One region of the Photobacterium sp. MCCC 1A19761 genome, then DNA from elsewhere that is predicted to be linked to it. Evidence: predicted binding sites of a transcription regulator. Region 1 holds the regulator's gene; each other region holds the start of a gene.
What was found. Region 1 encodes PurR, which represses purine synthesis genes. Its sites were predicted from a motif close to TNANGNAAACGTTTNCNTNA; they were not measured.
Positions count from the first base shown of each region.

Region 2: the regulator PurR is predicted to act here: its motif matches at 4,068-4,087, upstream of pckA (phosphoenolpyruvate carboxykinase (ATP)).
Region 3: the regulator PurR is predicted to act here: its motif matches at 3,018-3,037, upstream of VV869_RS16300 (NupC/NupG family nucleoside CNT transporter).

Region 1 covers NZ_JAZGTF010000004.1:96,318-102,123, reverse strand. The annotation lists gene VV869_RS07070 (hypothetical protein) at 1-277, opposite strand, end outside; gene VV869_RS07065 (TfoX/Sxy family DNA transformation protein) at 598-1,191, opposite strand; cyclic di-GMP riboswitch class I at 1,319-1,424, opposite strand; gene purR (HTH-type transcriptional repressor PurR) at 1,701-2,708, opposite strand; gene VV869_RS07055 (heme ABC transporter ATP-binding protein) at 3,179-3,994, opposite strand; gene VV869_RS07050 (FecCD family ABC transporter permease) at 3,991-5,028, opposite strand; gene VV869_RS07045 (heme/hemin ABC transporter substrate-binding protein) at 5,049-5,806, opposite strand, start outside.
Region 2 covers NZ_JAZGTF010000033.1:21,622-27,427, reverse strand. The annotation lists gene VV869_RS21060 (bifunctional GNAT family N-acetyltransferase/hotdog fold thioesterase) at 1-75, shown strand, start outside; gene VV869_RS21055 (AsmA family protein) at 30-2,120, opposite strand; gene pckA (phosphoenolpyruvate carboxykinase (ATP)) at 2,289-3,920, opposite strand; gene hslO (Hsp33 family molecular chaperone HslO) at 4,239-5,114, opposite strand; gene hslR (ribosome-associated heat shock protein Hsp15) at 5,141-5,548, opposite strand.
Region 3 covers NZ_JAZGTF010000017.1:141,182-146,987, forward strand. The annotation lists gene glgX (glycogen debranching protein GlgX) at 1-1,925, shown strand, start outside; gene VV869_RS16290 (hypothetical protein) at 1,980-2,189, shown strand; gene VV869_RS16295 (TatD family hydrolase) at 2,200-2,994, shown strand; gene VV869_RS16300 (NupC/NupG family nucleoside CNT transporter) at 3,215-4,468, shown strand; gene VV869_RS16305 (XapX domain-containing protein) at 4,932-5,108, shown strand; gene deoC (deoxyribose-phosphate aldolase) at 5,513-5,806, shown strand, end outside.

The DNA.
Region 1 (5,806 bases):
TGGTTTTGCCGATATGATAGTTGCGGTACCAGTATTTCTTGGCGCGGATTTTGAGCAAAATGCCCCATAAAAGCAGCAGGCCGTTGAACCCAGCAGTCAATGCCAGCACTTCATCGAGCATTGAAAACGGGGCCAGTTGCTGATGAACAACAAAGATAATAACAGTGGTTGGCAGAAGGTTCAGCAGGACCAACAGGCGCATCAGTTTTGGCCATTTGCAAAACTTGTCTTTGAACATCTGATTGGATTGTCCTGGAAAAGGCTGCGAGCTGTACATGATACCTTCCTTCCGGCTGCGTTGACGCCCCAATTCTACTGAGGTCGCATGGGATGAAAACCCTGTTGATGAATTTGTGAACAGCTTTGGGAGTGGTGTCAATCTTTGTCATTTTTTAACAGAAAAATGTCTTTCTGATGGTACAAATTTGACATGATACGGAGCAGCAAGAAAAGCCGTTCTGACCCGCATTGAGCGGCGCTCTGTGGTGCCTTCAACGCGCGCGTTCTGGGCGGGGAGGGATTGGCTGAGGGATGGGGAAGCCAAGCATAAAAAAAGAGACGGAAGCCGCCTCTTTTTCAGAATGAATCGGGAAGGATTCAGCTGTTGAGTTTTGACAACAGCTCGGAACGACGCTGCGGCGGAATGACGGACCAGTGACGTCCGCTTACTGCACCTTCCAACGCCCAGAGCAAGTCGAGACTGACCGTTTCCTGATGCGTTTCCTGCAGGGCTTTAAAAGCGTTCAATGCCCCGGCTTCGTAGAGTTCGTCGACGCTACAAATCCCTGCTTTTTTCAGCATTCGTTCGTTGGCTAAGCGCAGGTTAGGTAAGTCTTTAATCCGACTCGGGCCGGTCTGACTTTTCTTTTCCTTGTCCTGTTTAGCGGCTTCAAAAGACTGCTGTGCGTGTTCGATAATTTTTTCCGGCGCATCCCACCACTCCTCAGGAATTGCGAAGTGTTTGGTGACGACCGGAAAGCCACGCTTTTTGTAAACGTATGGGCTGAGGCCTGCTTGTTTAAATTGTTCTTCGTTTTCGGCATTGGCACGCAGGTGAAGTTTGTCGTTAACAACTAACGCAAACATGGTTTCGCCTGAGAAAATCCCAAAGCCACCAAACATTGAACGTGATTTTACATTTTCAAAACATTGAAACAGTCGAAGAGAATCTTTAAGTACTGGTTTGTCCATGCTTCTTTCTCGGTGAAAAATTTCTCGAGTCACCTAACAACAGAGCGAGGATTCAGATTAGCAAAATACGAAGAAAAGCAATGTCAGGGATTTGTCAGGATTCTGAACATGACTTCTTGCTACATCCATCGGCAACCCCGCTACCATAAGTCCACTTAGTTATTGATAATTAAGCTACTCTTAGGCCGGAGGCTTTGCGTCCCATCCTTTCGAATGGTTTGCCTTGTTCGTGACATTAATAAGCATATCTCAGAAGATATTTTTGAACTTGGTCCCATTTTTAAAAGTGTGATACCGCTCCCATAAATAGATTCTAAAGCCTGCTAGAGAAAATTTAAAACTTATTAAATTTTGAACAGGTTGATTGGGATTGGGCCACATTTAACACGTTATACGCTTTGAGAAATTGAGAATGTAAAGCTTCTGTCAGGGGAAGGTCAAAATTGCAACAAAAAACCGATAGCAAGCTATCGGTTTTTTTGAATGGAAAAATTGAAGTGGTTATGAAATCAGGTGTTTAGGTTCTTAACTGATTTTCGAACCACCAACTCAGGTGCCATTTCAAAGATCCGGCGCTCATGTTGTTTGTCTTTCACCCGCGCCATCAGGATTTCAATGGCTTTCTTACCCAGCCGTTGTTTCGGCTGGTGGATGGTGGTGAGCGGTGGTGAGAAGTACGGCGCCAGGTCGATATTGTCATAACCGATAATGGAGACATCATCCGGTACGCGCAGACCCGCTTGCTCAAACGTACTGATCAGCGCCATCGCCATGATATCGTTAAAGCAAAAAATCGCGGTCGGGCGCTCTTCCATGGCAATGAATTGCTTGGCAGCCGCCACGGCAGACTCACACTCGAAGTCACCTTCAATCAACCAGTCCGGATTGACGCTCAGATTGGCTTCAGCCATGGCTTTATGGAAGCCTTTGAGGCGTTCGCGGCAGGTGAGTTTTTCACTGTGACCGGTCAGGCAGCCAATTTTCTGGTGGCCGTGTTCAATAAAGTACTTGGTCGCGACATAGCCACCCAATTCCGCATTGTCCTGGATCTTGTCGGTGTGCGGGCTCTCCGGACCCCAGTCCATGACCACCATCGGCAGATCTTTCTGGCGCTCGAGCAGGGCCAGCAGTTTATCGTCCAGATCGGAACACATCACCAGTAATCCGTCGACCCGCTTTTCAGCCAGCATGCGCAGATAGTCACGTTGCTTTTCCAGGTTCCCTTCGGTGTTACACAGGATCAGCGTGTAGCCTTCGCCATAGCAATATTCTTCAACCCCATGTACAACTTCGGCAAAGAACGGGTTGGTTGATTTGGTCACCAACATGCCGATGGTTCGGGTGGTGTTACATTTCAGGCTACGCGCCACGGCACTTGGGGCATAGTTGAGCTCGTCTACGGCAGCCAGAACTTTCTTCTGGGTTGCTTCTGCAACAAACCGGGTTTTATTGATCACGTGAGACACTGTTGTGGTTGAAACACCTGCCAAACGTGCAACATCTTTAATCGTTGCCATACTTATTCTTCTAATAATTCAAAGCGGGCCTGGGCCCATTTCTCTTCATTGATCTGAACAGCATTCAACAGCCGCGCACCAAACTGAATAAGTATCTGGTTTGCTTCTTGGAGTCAGGCCAGATACTTGTTCAGTTTGGCATGATGATCTGCGTTCACAGAGATCATCATGCTGTTTCATACTGCGTATAAAACGTCAAAAAGCCGCTTCTCTTCCGAGCGGCTTTCTTGTTCTTCTCGCCTTTCAGGCGTTGCATTGTGTAATCGCTTGCGATCACATTCTACTGAGTGTAGCGCACAGTGCAACGTTTCTGTATCGCAAGGTAGTAATTCTTGATAGATATCAACAAACTCACTGCAAATTTTCTCAAATTGGATGCATATCTGGTGGTGTTTTTCATCTCGGCCATCGCTTCTCCCGGGGAAACCGGGAGAAGCGTGCCGGTGTTTATGCCGGTTGGACAGGCTTGCTTATCCTGCGGGTATCACGACCGGAAAATCTTGGGTCGGATGTTTGCTGACGTGGACCGGCCAGCCATAGACCCGCTGGATGATTTCGGGCGTTAAAGCCTGCCATGGCGTGCCATCAGCCTGTACTTTGCCTTGATTGATGATCACTAACCGATCGGCATATTGGGCGGCCAGATTGAGATCATGGATCACCACAATGACAGCAGCACCGGACCGGGCCAGCTCCCGGGCCACTTGCAAGGTCCGGTGCTGATGCGCGAGATCCAGGGCGGATGTCGGTTCATCCAGCATCAGGATACATTGCTCGCCCGCATGGCTGAGCTGGGTCAGCACCCGGGCCAGGTGAACCCGCTGTTTTTCACCGCCGGACAGGGTGGGGTACAGTCGGTCCTGAAGTGACAGGACATCGACCCGGCTCATGGTTTCAGTCGCCAGCGCTTGGGTGTCTTTTTTCGTCAGTTGCAGTGGGAGGCTGCCCAGCTCAACCACTTCCCGCGCTGTAAACGCAAAAGTCAGGTTGCTGTGTTGCGGCAGGACCCCAAGGTGTCTGGCGAGCATCGCCGGGGCATAGGTTTCCCGATCCTGACCGAAAAAATGTATCGTGCCGCCGCCGTCGGCTTCGCCACTCAGCACCTTGAGCAGACTGCTTTTCCCGGCCCCATTCGGACCAAGCAAAGCGGTCAGTTCGCCGCTGGCAAGACTCAGGCTGAAGTCATCAAGCAGTGTTTTGCCGCCCAGGGTCAGGTTGAGCGAGCGGGCTTCAATCGCTGGTGCCGTTTGCGTTGTTGCAGAGACAGGGTTCATGGCGATATTCATGACATTCTGCCTCGTTGTTTGACCAGCATGATGATAAAGAACGGCGCGCCGAGAATAGCGGTAATGATTCCGACCGGCAGTTCCGTCGGGGCCGCCACGACGCGGGCCAGCATATCGGCCACCAGCAACACCAGTGCGCCCAGCAGGGCTGAGAGCGGGAGCAGGATTTTATGGTTCGGGCCGCACAGCATCCGGCCCAGATGTGGGATGATGAGCCCAAGGAAACCGATCACCCCGCTCAATGAAACGCAAATGCCAACACCCGCGGCACAGAGCAGGATCAGGCGACGCTTGAGCCGCTGGACGTTGACGCCCATATGCCGCGCTTCCGCCTCCCCCAGCAAAAATGCATTGAGACCATTGGCGTCCTGATCAAACATCAGCACCAGCACACCAAGTGTGACAAATGCCAGGATGATCCCCGGCCAAGTTGCCCCGGCCAGCGAGCCCATGCTCCACAAAGACAGATCCCGCAGCGCTTGATCATCGGCCAGATAGTTCATCAGCCCCATCGCAGCACCGGAAAGCGCCGCAATGGCTACCCCGGCCAGTAGCATCACGGTGACAGAGGTGCCGTTTTTATCGGTCCCGAGACGGTAAACCAGATAGGTGCTGACCGCACCGCCGATAAATGCAAACACGGGCACGGTTCCGAGGGTTAGCAGCAAGGGATAACTCGCAGCCAACGGCGCAAACACGACAATCGCCAGCGCAGCCCCCAGGCTCGCCCCGCCGGAGACGCCGATGATGCCGGGATCTGCCAGCGGGTTCCTGAACAGGCCTTGCATGACCGCACCGCACAGAGCCAGGATGGCACCCACGGCAATACACAGCAGCGTACGCGGCAGGCGGATTTGGTGGATCACAATCTGAATATGTGCCGGAAGCTCGGCCTGCCAGGGCAGTAATGCCTTTAGGCTGTCGCTAAAACTAATCCCCATCGGGCCGACAACCACCGAGCTGGTGATCGCCACGGCCAGACTCAGCAGGCCCAGCGGGAAAATAATGGCGGCAGGAATGCGTTGAAACTGCATAGTGGTGAATTTCGGCTCTGTTAGTGTGGGTAGAACACAGTGTTTAAACGTTCGGCTTCGCTCAGGCTTTTCAAGCCCAGCCCGCCAATCAGCGCGGTACCATCGATGGTGGCGATGGCTTTGTTCTGTCCGGCCGGGGTGGCGATCAGCAGCGGCATTTGTTGTAACAAATCATCCGCGCTGCTAAGGTTGGCCATGGTTCGGGAACTCAGCAGAATGATATCGGGTTGCATCTCGACCATGGCTTCCACGGAAATAGGCTTGTAGGACTCGACGGCTTCGGCAGCCGGATTCACCCCACCGGCTAAAGCGATCACGGTATCGGCGGTGGTGTTGCGGCCGGCCACACTGGCCGGACGGCCTTCGCGGATCAACAAAAACAGGACTTTCTTCGGCGTTTGAGTTTGTGCCAGGTTCGCTTTGATAGCCGCCAGTTTCACCTGGACGTCTTCACGCAGTGCTGCCGCTTGAGTTTGCTTGCCGGTGAGCTCGCCGACCTGGTCTATTCGGATCAGCAAATCGTCCACGGTTTCCCCGGAGTTGAGGATATTCACGGTGATCCCGGCCTGGCGGAGCAGGTCCAGGGTCGATTTCGGCCCCATCTCGTTCGAACCCAGCAAACGGGTCGGATTTAATGCAATCAGGCTTTCAGCAGAAAGCTGACGGTGGTAGCCCAGCGTCGGCACTGAAGGTTCGACTAACGGCTTGCTGGTAATATCTACCGCTGCGATTTGCGACTGGGCACCGAGTGCATACATGAGTTCGGTAACGGCGGCCC
Region 2 (5,806 bases), on a different contig from region 1:
GAGCAGCAGGCTGCCACCTTCACCGGGACTTATATGTTGTTGCCCGCACAGGAAGACAGCGACACCGATTGCTGATCCCCCTGCCAGCGCCGCTCCAGGCGCTCGCAGCCTTGCTCGGCCTTGAGCTCCAGTTGTTGGGCGTCGGGCCGGGCCAGATCCCACTGGCCACGTAGGGTGGCTGACCAGCTCTCTCCTTTGATTTGAAACGGGTTTATTCGGATCCGGCCGCGATCGGCCCGGAGCCGGATCGGTGTGGCCTGCAATACGCCGGTCGACACTGTGGACAGTGGCTCCCCGGATTGCTGCGCCGTGCCTGGTTGCAGGCTGCGCAAGGTGGTGTCAGGGCCGGGGTCAGGATCAGGGCGCGGGGCTGCCGTCAGCGTCGGTGAAGGCTGTTGCCACTGGTGCCAGAGCTGGGCCGGGGTTTGTCGGCTGAGCCGGAGCTGGCGCAGGTTGGCCGTGAGTTCGCCTTCCAGGCTGTAGGCCAGACCGGTTGGGTGCTGGCCCAGTCCCTGCGCGTCAAGGGTAACATCGAGCTGGCCGTCGAACGCAATCGGCAGTTGCAGCCAGCGGGGCAGGACGGCGAGCGGCAGGCTGTCACCGTTCAGGATCAGTTGCCACGGCATGCCTTCCCGGTGCAGTGCGACATTTCCCTGCGCCTCTAGCAGGCCATGCTCAAACGACAGGGCCAGTCGGTCCAGTTGCCATTGACCGGCCCGGCCCGTCATATCGATCATTGACTCTGCCACGGGCACGCCGTTGAGCCCGGCACTGCTGGCGCTGGCCGTCAGGCTCCCCTGCCACAAACCGGAAGACCCGCGGCGTTTGAGATGCAAATCATGCCCGCTGGCATTGAGTCCGTTGAGATGAAACGGCCAGGTGGGGTCGGCTGCGGTAAACGCGGAATAGCCGATATTAAGCTCCTGCACGCTGATATCGGTAAACGTCGCGGCAAGTTGGCGCAGCTTGCTTGCCCAGGCCGTTGGCAGATCCCACTGAATATTGCGGGCGGTAAACTGGTTGAGGGCCAGGGAGTCCGGAGTGATCGTCCCGTCAGTGGTGAGGTAGCCGCCCAGTAGTCGGGTCGACAAGGCGCTCAGCTGGATTTGCTGCGGGCGGAAGTGGAGCTCGGCCAGGGGCTCGTCCAGCAATATCTCCCGCCATTGCAGGCTGTCAGCACCGAAGGACAGGGTGGCTTCCTGTTGTTGCCAGAGGACTTCTTCGGGAGTGTACCCGTCATCAAGGCGCCAGTCCCGCAGGGACAGGTTGGCGTTGTTCAGGGTCAGTCCCGGCAGCTCGAGACTGCTGTTGAGAATATCCAGGCGCTGAAGCTCGATTTGGGGGCGCGTGGTACTCAGGTAGCGCTGCCATTGCGATTCCAGACCGCGGGCCAGTACCTGATCCTGGAAGGTCAGATCGGCCAGGCTCAGCTGGTGGATGCGCCACTGCGGGCGGGCGTCGGGCGGGGCCTGATACTCGGCCTGGCCGCTCAGCGTTGCCCCGTGCCAGTGAAATGAAAAACCGTGGAAGGTCCATTGATGACTGTCGCGTTGCCCGTCGATCAGGACGTTGCCGAATTCCTGTTGCTGCCAGCGAACCGACGCTGCGGCCAGCCGGATGTTCCCCTGATAGGCATAGGGGGCTGTCGGATCGCTTTGCCAGCGGTTGAGCTGGAGGTGGCTGTCCGTCAGGGTCAGGGGGCCGGCCTCCCAGTTGAAATGGGTCAGAGCCAGGTGGCTGGCTTCAATTGCCGGGAAGGCGTCCAGTGGCGGCGTGCCGGTCAGGGTCAGTCCGTCAATTAGCAGGGTGTCGAACGACCAGCCCGGCTGCAGCAGGCGTGTCGGGTTGAGCCAGAGCTCCAGGCGGGGCACGGTGATTGACTCGGGGATTTGCGCGTCGGCGGTGGGGAATTGGAGCGTCAGTTTGTCGATCCGCAGATGCCAGGGATCCAAGATGTGGTAGCGCACCGAAGTCGCCTGGACGTGATACGGGGTCAGGGTATTGACGAGGTAGCTGATCAGCGGCGTGGCATGTCGGGTGTGCAGCAGGGCCAGCAGAATGGTGATCCCCAGCAGGCAGATGATGATAACAGTGGCGATAAGCTTCCCGACCAGACGCATGACACTCTCCTATGGCATGGCATCAGATTGGCCGAAAATCCGGGTTGCTGCAAGCCGGATGGTGCCAGAACGTGGCTTAGTTTTTGTTTTATTTCAGCGACTTTTGCGGCAGACATAAAAAACGCCCCTCACATGAGGGGCGTCGACATTGCTCGAGGTGTTTGTCCGTTAGTCTAGCTGAGGGCCAGCGGCAACCAGTGCGGCACCTTCTTCATTGTCGGTGTACTTGTCGAAGTTGTTGATAAAGCGCTCGGCCAGATCTTTCGCCTTGCTTTCCCACTGGAGTGGATCGGTGTAGGTATCGCGTGGGTCCAGAATGCCCGCATCGACGCCCGGCAGGGCGGTTGGGACTTCCAGGTTGAAGATCGGGATGTGCTTGGTCTCGGCCTGCTCAATTGAGCCGTCCAGGATCGCATCAATGATACCGCGGGTGTCCTGAATCGAGATCCGCTTGCCGGTGCCGTTCCAGCCGGTATTGACCAGGTAAGCTTCCGCGCCGGCGGCTTCCATACGTTTGACCAGTACTTCTGCGTACTTCGTTGGGTGCAGCGTCAGGAAGGCATTGCCGAAACACGCCGAGAAGGTTGGCGTTGGCTCGGTGATCCCACGCTCGGTTCCGGCCAGTTTGGCGGTAAAGCCGGACAGGAAGTGGTACTTGGTTTGCTCCGGTGTCAGTTTCGAGACCGGTGGCAGCACACCGAAGGCATCGGCCGACAGGAAGATCACCTTGTTGGCATGGCCGCCCTTGGAGACCGGCTTGACGATATTTTCGATGTGGTAGATCGGGTAGGAAACACGGGTGTTCTCGGTTTTCGAGTTGTCGTCGAAGTCGATGGCACCGTCACTGCGCACGGTGACGTTTTCCAGCAGGGCATCACGACGGATCGCGTTGTAGATATCCGGCTCGGCTTCTTTCGACAGGTTGATGGTCTTGGCGTAGCAGCCACCTTCGAAGTTGAAGACCCCATTATCGTCCCAGCCGTGCTCGTCATCACCAATCAGGGCACGTTTCGGATCGGTCGACAGGGTGGTTTTGCCGGTGCCGGACAGGCCGAAGAAGACTGCGACGTCGCCGTCTTTGCCCAGGTTGGCCGAGCAGTGCATGGAGGCGATATCTTGCAGCGGCAGGAAGTAGTTCATCATGGCGAACATGCCTTTCTTCATTTCGCCGCCGTACCAGGTACCGCCGATCAGTTGCATTTTCTCGGTCAGGTTGAACACGGTGAAGTTCTCAGAGTTCAGACCTTGCTCCTGCCACTTATCGTTGGTGCACTTGGCGCCGTTCATGACCACGAAATCAGGCTCGAAGGTGGCCAGCTCTTCTTCACTCGGACGGATGAACATATTTTTCACGAAGTGGGCCTGCCAGGCGACTTCCGTGATCACGCGGATACACAGGCGGGTATCCGGGTTGGCACCGCAGTAGCCGTCAATGACAAACAGGCGCTTGCCGGAAAGTTGCTCGGTGACCAGTGCTTTCAGATCGTTCCAGACGGTTTGATCAATGGCCTTGTTGTCGTTTTGGCCTTGATCGGCCCACCAGAGGGTATCTTTGGTGGTGTCATCTTTGACGATGAACTTATCTTTGGGTGAACGGCCGGTGAAAATACCGGTATCCACAGCCACGGCGCCCAGTTCAGTAACAATCCCTTTCTCGTAGCCTTCCAGCCCCGGTTTAGTCTCTTCTTCGAACAGCAGTTCGTAAGACGGGTTGCGAACAATTTCGGTAACATTGGTGATACCGTATTGAGATAGATCCATATTTTTTGCAACCTTTTTTTCGACGTTCATGACGGTCATAGGTGCTCCTTGGGTAAGATGATGTTTAACTGTTGACCATGCTAGCAACCCTAAAGGGGTAATTCAGGGAGGTTTATCAAAAAATAACCACTTTAAAGTTACGGACTGGTAAAAGTTATTATTGTCTTTGAGGGGGGATTTTACAGTGTTGTGAAACGTTTGCGCTAGGGCTTCGGATTAATATTTCTATTGAAAAAAGCGAGACTTAAGTCGTAGGTGAATTTCAGGGGGGCGGGAGAAACTGTGCTTCAGTTAAAAGAAAAGCCGGCAGAATGCCGGCTCCTGTAATTCACTTTCAGGGTTATTACGAAAGAATAATTAATGCACCTGATTTGATGGGTTGGCTGCTGCTTTGTTGAACAGTGCCGCCACATCAACGCTGTCAAAGGCGTAGGTGGTGCCGCAGTAGTCACAGTGCAGGGCAATCTGACCTTCTTCGGCCACAATCCGCTCCACTTCGTTTCGTTCAATTGAGCAAATGGCCGAGGCGCTGCGCTCACGGGAGCAACCGCAGTGGAAGGAAACATCTTGCGGGTCAAACAGCTTCACGGTTTCCTGGTGGTACAGGCGGTACAACACGTCCTGGGCCGGCAGGGTGAACAGCTCGTCGTCCTTCACGGTTCCGGTCAGTTGCTCCAGGTGCTCGAAGTCGGTGTCGTGACCCTGGCCGTCCGGCAGGATTTGCAGCAGCATGCCAGCGGCTTTGGCCTGACCTTCGACTTCGCCGGTGCGTAGCCAGATACGGGTTTTCAGCTGCTCGGAGCTGGCAAAGTAATTTTCCAGGCAGGCCGCCAGGTTGTCCCCTTCCAGGCCGACCACGCCCTGGTAGCGCTCACCCTGGTTCGGGGTAATGGTGATCACCATGTGGCCTTTGCCGATCAGATCGGTGATGGTCCCGGCAGGAACGTCGCCGTCCCAGCGTGCCACGCCACGCATCTGCTGGTTGTGGTCGCCATTGATCACAGCGAGCTTCACCGGGCCGTCCCCTTGCAGTTGAACGGTGATCGAGCCTTCAAACTTCAGGGTTGCCGTCAGCAGGCTGGTGGCCACAAGCAGTTCACCCAACAGGTGCTGAATTGGTGCCGGATATTCCTTGCTGGAAATGATTTGCTGATAAGTGTCGCTTAGCTGAACAAGCTCACCACGTACAGATACACCGTCAAACAGGTAACGGTACAGACTATCGTTTGTCATTTTACTTTCTACTCCAGCAGGTAAAATCAGTTACTGCTTTTAAACTTAATTATATCGCGCCGCTGTTTTTTATCAGGACGCTTGTCGGGACTTGGGCTGTGATAGGCATTGAGTTTGCGCATTTGGGCCTGGGCTTCGCGTTGCTCGATGCTCTGCGCTGTTTCCTGGTACAGGGTTTGCGCTTCCGGGGCCCCCCGGCGGGTGCCGGACAATTTCATGATGGTGACAGTTATTTCATCATTGCCTTGTCGCAGACGCACTTCGGCGCCGACTTCCACCAGTTTGCTGGGTTTGGAGCGTTGGCCGTTATAGTGCACCTTGCCGCCGTCGATCATATTGCGGGCAATCGAGCGGGTTTTGTAAAACCGTGCAGCCCACAGCCATTTATCGAGGCGAATCTGGCCGGTGTCGGAATCAGGGGATTGCTGGCCCATAACGTGCTCCTTCTCCCAAAGGGGACTAAAAATACCATATTGCGATGACAGCGTCAGCCTTACTTAATGGTGCCGGGGCGGTGCAATTTCAACGCTCGGGAAGGAATAATTGGTCGGCAATGTCTAGTCTGTTGATAGTAGATATGTTTTTTACGTGATCTGTTTTGATATATTTAGTCTTTTTACGATGAAAAAACTGCTGTATTTTTCATGAAACGGTATGCTATCTGATTCGGGCGCCTAAATGGCACTCGTTCG
Region 3 (5,806 bases), on a different contig from region 1:
TTCAGCAGATCGAACTCGATCCGCTTGTGCATAAACGCGGGCATTACTGGTTTGTGTTTGTCAGCAACATCGGCCATGGCCAGGTGTATGCGTTTCAGGTCGACGGGCCGTGGAAGCCGCAGGTCGGACTGCGTTTTAATGCCAACAAAATGCTGATTGACCCGTACAGCCAGGCGATCAGTATCGGCGCGCATTACGATCGTCGGCAAGCGATTGGGGAAGCGTCCAACCTCGGCAGCAGTCTGCGCAGCATGGTGGTCGATCAGCAGGCGTTTGACTGGCAGGGGGACAAGCCGCCGCGCCACTCGATGACCGACACCGTGATCTATGAGATGCATGTCGGTGGCTTTACCAAGCACCCTTCCTCCGGGGTGGCCCCGGAAAAGCGGGGCACGTTTGCCGGGGTGATCGAAAAAATTCCTTACCTGCAGTCACTCGGTGTAACGGCCGTTGAGCTGATGCCGATCCAGCAGTTTGATGTCGACGATGCCCCGAAGGACCGGCAGAACTACTGGGGCTACAGTCCGATCAATTTTTTCTCCGTGCATACCGATTACAGCGTGGCGAAGGATCCGTTGGCTGCCATCACGGAGTTCAAAACCCTGGTGCGCGAGCTGCATAAAGCCGACATTGAGGTGATCCTTGATGTGGTGTTCAACCACACCGCGGAAGGGGATAACAGCGGGCCGACCTTCTGTTTTAAGGGGCTCCAGAACGGCGCCTATTACATTGTCGATAAAACCTGCGGCGAGTATCGTAACTACAGCGGCTGCGGCAATACCTGTAACGCCAACCATAGTGTGGTGCGACGAATGATCATTGATGCGCTGCACTTCTGGGTGACGGAAATGCGGGTCGATGGGTTTCGTTTTGACCTGGCCTCGGTGCTGGCCCGTGACAGCCTGGGCACGCCGCTCAAAGAGCCGCCGCTGCTGTGGTCGATTGATTCCGACCCGGTGCTGTGCAGTACCAAAATTTTCGCCGAAGCCTGGGATGCGGCCGGGCTCTATCAGGTGGGCTCCTTCATCGGCGATCGCTGGAACGAATGGAACGGTAAATTTCGCGATGATGTCCGCGCCTTCTGGCGGGGGGATACCGGCACGGTGAGCCGCTTTGCCTCCCGGATGCTGGGCTCGCCCGATATCTATTGCAGCGATCGCCACTCGCCGCACCGCTCGGTTAATTTTATCTGCGCTCATGACGGGTTCACCCTCAACGATTTGGTCAGCTACAACGAAAAACATAACCGGGATAACGGCGAGGACAACCGCGACGGCGATAATCACAACTTGTCAAACAACTACGGGATTGAAGGGCCGACCACGAATCCGGAGATCGAGGCGCTGCGCAACCGCCAGTGCAAGAACATGCTGGCGACCCTGCTGCTCTCGCTCGGGACACCGATGATTTCGATGGGGGATGAGGTCCGGCGGACGCAGCGGGGCAACAACAATGCCTATTGTCAGGATAACGAGAGCAGCTGGTTTGACTGGCGGCTGGTGGACCGGCATGCCGATCTGCTGCGTTTTGTCCGGCTGATGAACCGGATCCGGCGCTACGAGGAAACCATCGACTGGCACATGCATGTCTCGCTCAACACCGTGCTCAAAAGCGTCGGGATTGACTGGCACGGCCTGAAACCGAATCAGCCGGACTGGTCGGCCCATTCCCATTCTCTGGCCTCGACGGTGATCCACCCGATCAGCGGTGATGAGTTGTATGTGATCTGCAATGCCTACTGGGACCCGCTGATTTTTACCCTGCCGGACCGGGATTATCAGGACTGGCACCTTTTAGTGAATACCGCTGCGCCCAGCCCGGCTGATATCTATCCCATTGAGCAAGCGCCGCGTTATTATGACGAGACGATTTTGGTGACCGGGCGTAGTATGATCGTCATGGTTGCCAAGCCCGGCCATAAGTAGGCTCTATGTATAAGCAGGCTCTATGCGTGAGTGAGGCTCAATGAGCGAAAAGTCATGAATGATACGTCAAATGGGGAGAAGTCGATGCTGAACTGGCTGAAGCGGGGGATTGCCCGCTACGATCAATGGTGTGAACGCCTGGGGTTGGTTCCGGAAAACCGCCGCTGTTGTACGCCGATTCGTTACGATGAAGACGATCCACGCCATCCGTTGCAGCGTCGTGCCCGGTGCCAACTGAAAAACAGCGAATCCCGGCAGGATTAAAGGCGAGGCCATGATGATCGACAGCCACTGTCATTTCGATTTTGCGCCGTTTGATGCTGACCCGGCGGGGTACTTGGCCAAGGCTCGCCAAGTCGGGGTCGAGGCGCTGGTGATCCCGTCCGTCGGTGAGCGCAACTGGCAGGCGGTTCAGGCGCTGAGCCACCAGTTTGACTCAGTCTATTATGCGCTGGGCCTACACCCTTTTTTCAGTGCAGAGCACAGCGAGGCATCGCTGGCGTCTCTCGCTGAGCGTTTGGCGCAGGTGGCAGGCGAGGGCGCACAGCACGATCGCAAATGTGTGGCGGTCGGCGAGTGCGGACTTGATTTTGCCATTGCGCAGGCCGATCGCGATCAACAGCTGGCGTTGCTGCAACAGCAACTGATCCTTGCCAATACCTACCGGTTGCCGGTGATCTTGCACTGCCGTAAAGCCTTCCCGGAGCTGGTTGCCTTATTAAAGCAACATCCGCCGATTGCCGGGGGAGTCTATCATGGGTTTAGCGGCAGTCTGGCCCAGGCCGAGCAGGTGGTGGCGCTGGGGCTGAAGATCGGCGTCGGCGGGACCATTACCTATCCGAGGGCGAACAAGACCCGCAACACGGTAGCAGCATTGCCGCTGGAGGCGCTGGTGCTGGAGACTGATGCACCGGATATGCCGGTGGCCGGCCATCAGGGCGAGCCGAATCGTCCCGATCGGTTGTGTCATGTGATGCAGTCGCTTGTGGCGCTGCGGTCGGAATCTGCTCAGGAAATTGAATCGGTCACTTGCTTAACCACAACTGAACTCTTTGGCCTTTCTGTGTGAGGACGGTCACTGAATAAAAACGGTTGCGCAATTGGTTGCGTTAATTGCGGCACGTATAGTGATTTATGTCACAGCTGTGATTAAACTTTCACTTGGTTTCCGCATAAAGTGTGACGTTAGCATTACTTTATCCCGAATGGGGTTTGTATAATGCAGCGGACTCTTAAATGAGCCGAATTGTCGAGACGCCAAACTTAAACTTAAAGGGATGCCATAAACTATGAGCCTGTTTATGAGCCTGGTTGGGATGGCTGTGCTGCTGGGTATTGCAGTACTGTTATCTGATAACCGCAAAGCTATTAATTTACGTACTGTGGGTGGGGCATTTGCCATTCAATTTACTCTGGGTGCTTTCGTACTCTACGTTCCGTGGGGTAAGAATGCACTGGGCGCGGCAAGTGGCGCCGTTCAGAGTGTGATTGACTATGGTAATGTCGGTATTGAGTTCCTGTTCGGTAACCTGGTGAACTTCTCTGTTGAAGGCATTGGTTTCATCTTTGCATTCAAAGTGTTGCCAACGGTTATCTTCTTCTCTGCACTGATCAGCGTGCTGTACTACCTGGGCGTGATGCAAGTTGTCATCAACGTACTGGGTGGCGGTCTGCGTAAAGTGCTGGGTACATCAAATGCGGAATCCATGTCTGCAACAGCTAACATTTTTGTTGGTCAAACTGAAGCGCCGTTGGTTGTGCGTCCGTTTGTACCAAAAATGACGCAGTCTGAGCTGTTTGCGGTGATGTGTGGTGGTCTGGCGTCTGTTGCCGGTGGTGTACTGGCGGGTTATGCAGCCATGGGTGTACCGCTGGAGTACCTGATTGCAGCCTCGTTCATGGCAGCACCAGGTGGCCTGTTGTTCGCAAAAATCATCAAGCCTGAAACCGACACGCCAATCGAGCAAATCACTGGCGATGACGTGCAAGGCGACGACAAGCCTGCAAACGCCATCGATGCGGCGGCAAGCGGTGCCTCTTCAGGTATGCAACTGGCGCTGAACATCGGTGCGATGCTGCTGGCGTTCGTGGGTCTGATTGCCCTGATCAACGGGATGCTGGGTGGTATCGGTGGCTGGTTCGGTATGCCTGAGCTGACGCTGGAACTGATCCTGGGTTACGTGTTCATGCCGCTGGCTTACCTGATTGGTGTGCCATGGGCAGATGCCAACATCGCGGGCTCTTTCATCGGTCAGAAACTGATCCTGAACGAATTCGTGGCTTACCTGAGCTACGTTCCTTACCTGGGCGATGCAGCGCCGGTTGTCCTGTCTGAGAAGACCAAAGCAATCATCTCGTTTGCCCTGTGTGGTTTCGCGAACCTGTCTTCAGTCGCAATTCTGCTGGGTGGTCTGGGGAGCATTGCCCCGAACCGTCGTCACGACATTGCACGCTTCGGTATGAAAGCCGTTGCTGCAGGTACGCTGTCGAACCTGATGTCTGCGACCATCGCTGGTCTGTTCATCAGCCTGAGCGCGATGTAAGACATTCCTCAACTGAGGATGCCAAACGCCACAGCCTTGCTGTGGCGTTTTTGTATCTGTCGTCTCGGGGATGCCCAAAGTCCAAAGTCCAAAGTCCAAAGCCCAAAGTCCAAAGCCAAGCAACTTGGCGCATCAGTATCCGCGGGATCTGCCGGGAACTCGGATTGCCTGGCCGGTTGACCCCGTTCCGCTAGTGTCACCCGTCAGGTTCTGCTCTGGTGTCTGCCTCTGCCTCTGCCTCTGCCTCTGCCTCTGTTTCGGAAAAAGCACAGCCACAGCCATCAACACCCTGGGTAAACATTTCCGAACCCGGCGGCAGGGAAAAGCCATAAAATCGATTGCGCTCCGATTTCTGCCGCTGGGCATTGTTTACCATGGGCGGTAGTGAACAAGCGACACCTCAGGTGCAGCAGACTACACTTTTCTTGGTGCTGTGACAGACAGAGAGAAGTGTATGAATACCATGTATGAAGTTCTGCTGGCGCTGATGGCCGGGTTTATCGTCGGGGTTTTGTTTTCAGCGATTAAGCTGCCAATCCCGGCACCACCGGTACTCTCCGGGGTGATGGGGATCGTCGGGGTATACCTGGGCGCGATTGCCTACCGCTGGATTATCGAGCACTTTTTCACCTCCTTATAGCGCAGGCGGTACGCTGCAGATTGTGTTCTCGCGGTAAACAGATTGTCCACTACAGGAAACGTATCTTTGATGGTGGGGTGTTCATCAGCTTGCTATGATGGGCCGGAACCATCAAAGATTGACGGTAGCTGTTTCAGTAGATTTACGTCGTGGTGAGATGCTTGTCACGATTTGCTGAATGGCACGACGGCAGGGTAACCCGGAGGGCCGGATATCCTGCGCGGTGAAAAGGAAATCAATCAGGTTGCGCATGCCGAAATGACAGCCTGAGTCTTCAAGGAATCAAGTCCGCTCATTGAACTGTTCGCGATAGGCGCACCGTGTGCGGTGGCGCTACTGTTCGCCTCAGGCGGATGGAACAGTTTCTATAAGCTTGGTAGAAAATAACTGGACTGGAGATAGTCATGAGCGATTTAAAAGCTGCTGCACTGCGTGCACTTCAACTAATGGATCTTACCACTCTGAATGACGACGACACCGACGCCAAAGTCATCGAGCTGTGTAAGAACGCCAAAACGCCTGTAGGCAATACAGCAGCGATCTGCATCTACCCACGTTTCATTCCTGTAGCGAAAAAGCAACTGCGTGAGCAAGGGACGCCGGAAGTGCGCATTGCCACGGTCACGAACTTCCCGCACGGCAACGACGATATCGCCATTGCCGTCGCTGAAACTAAGGCTGCTGTGGCTTACGGTGCC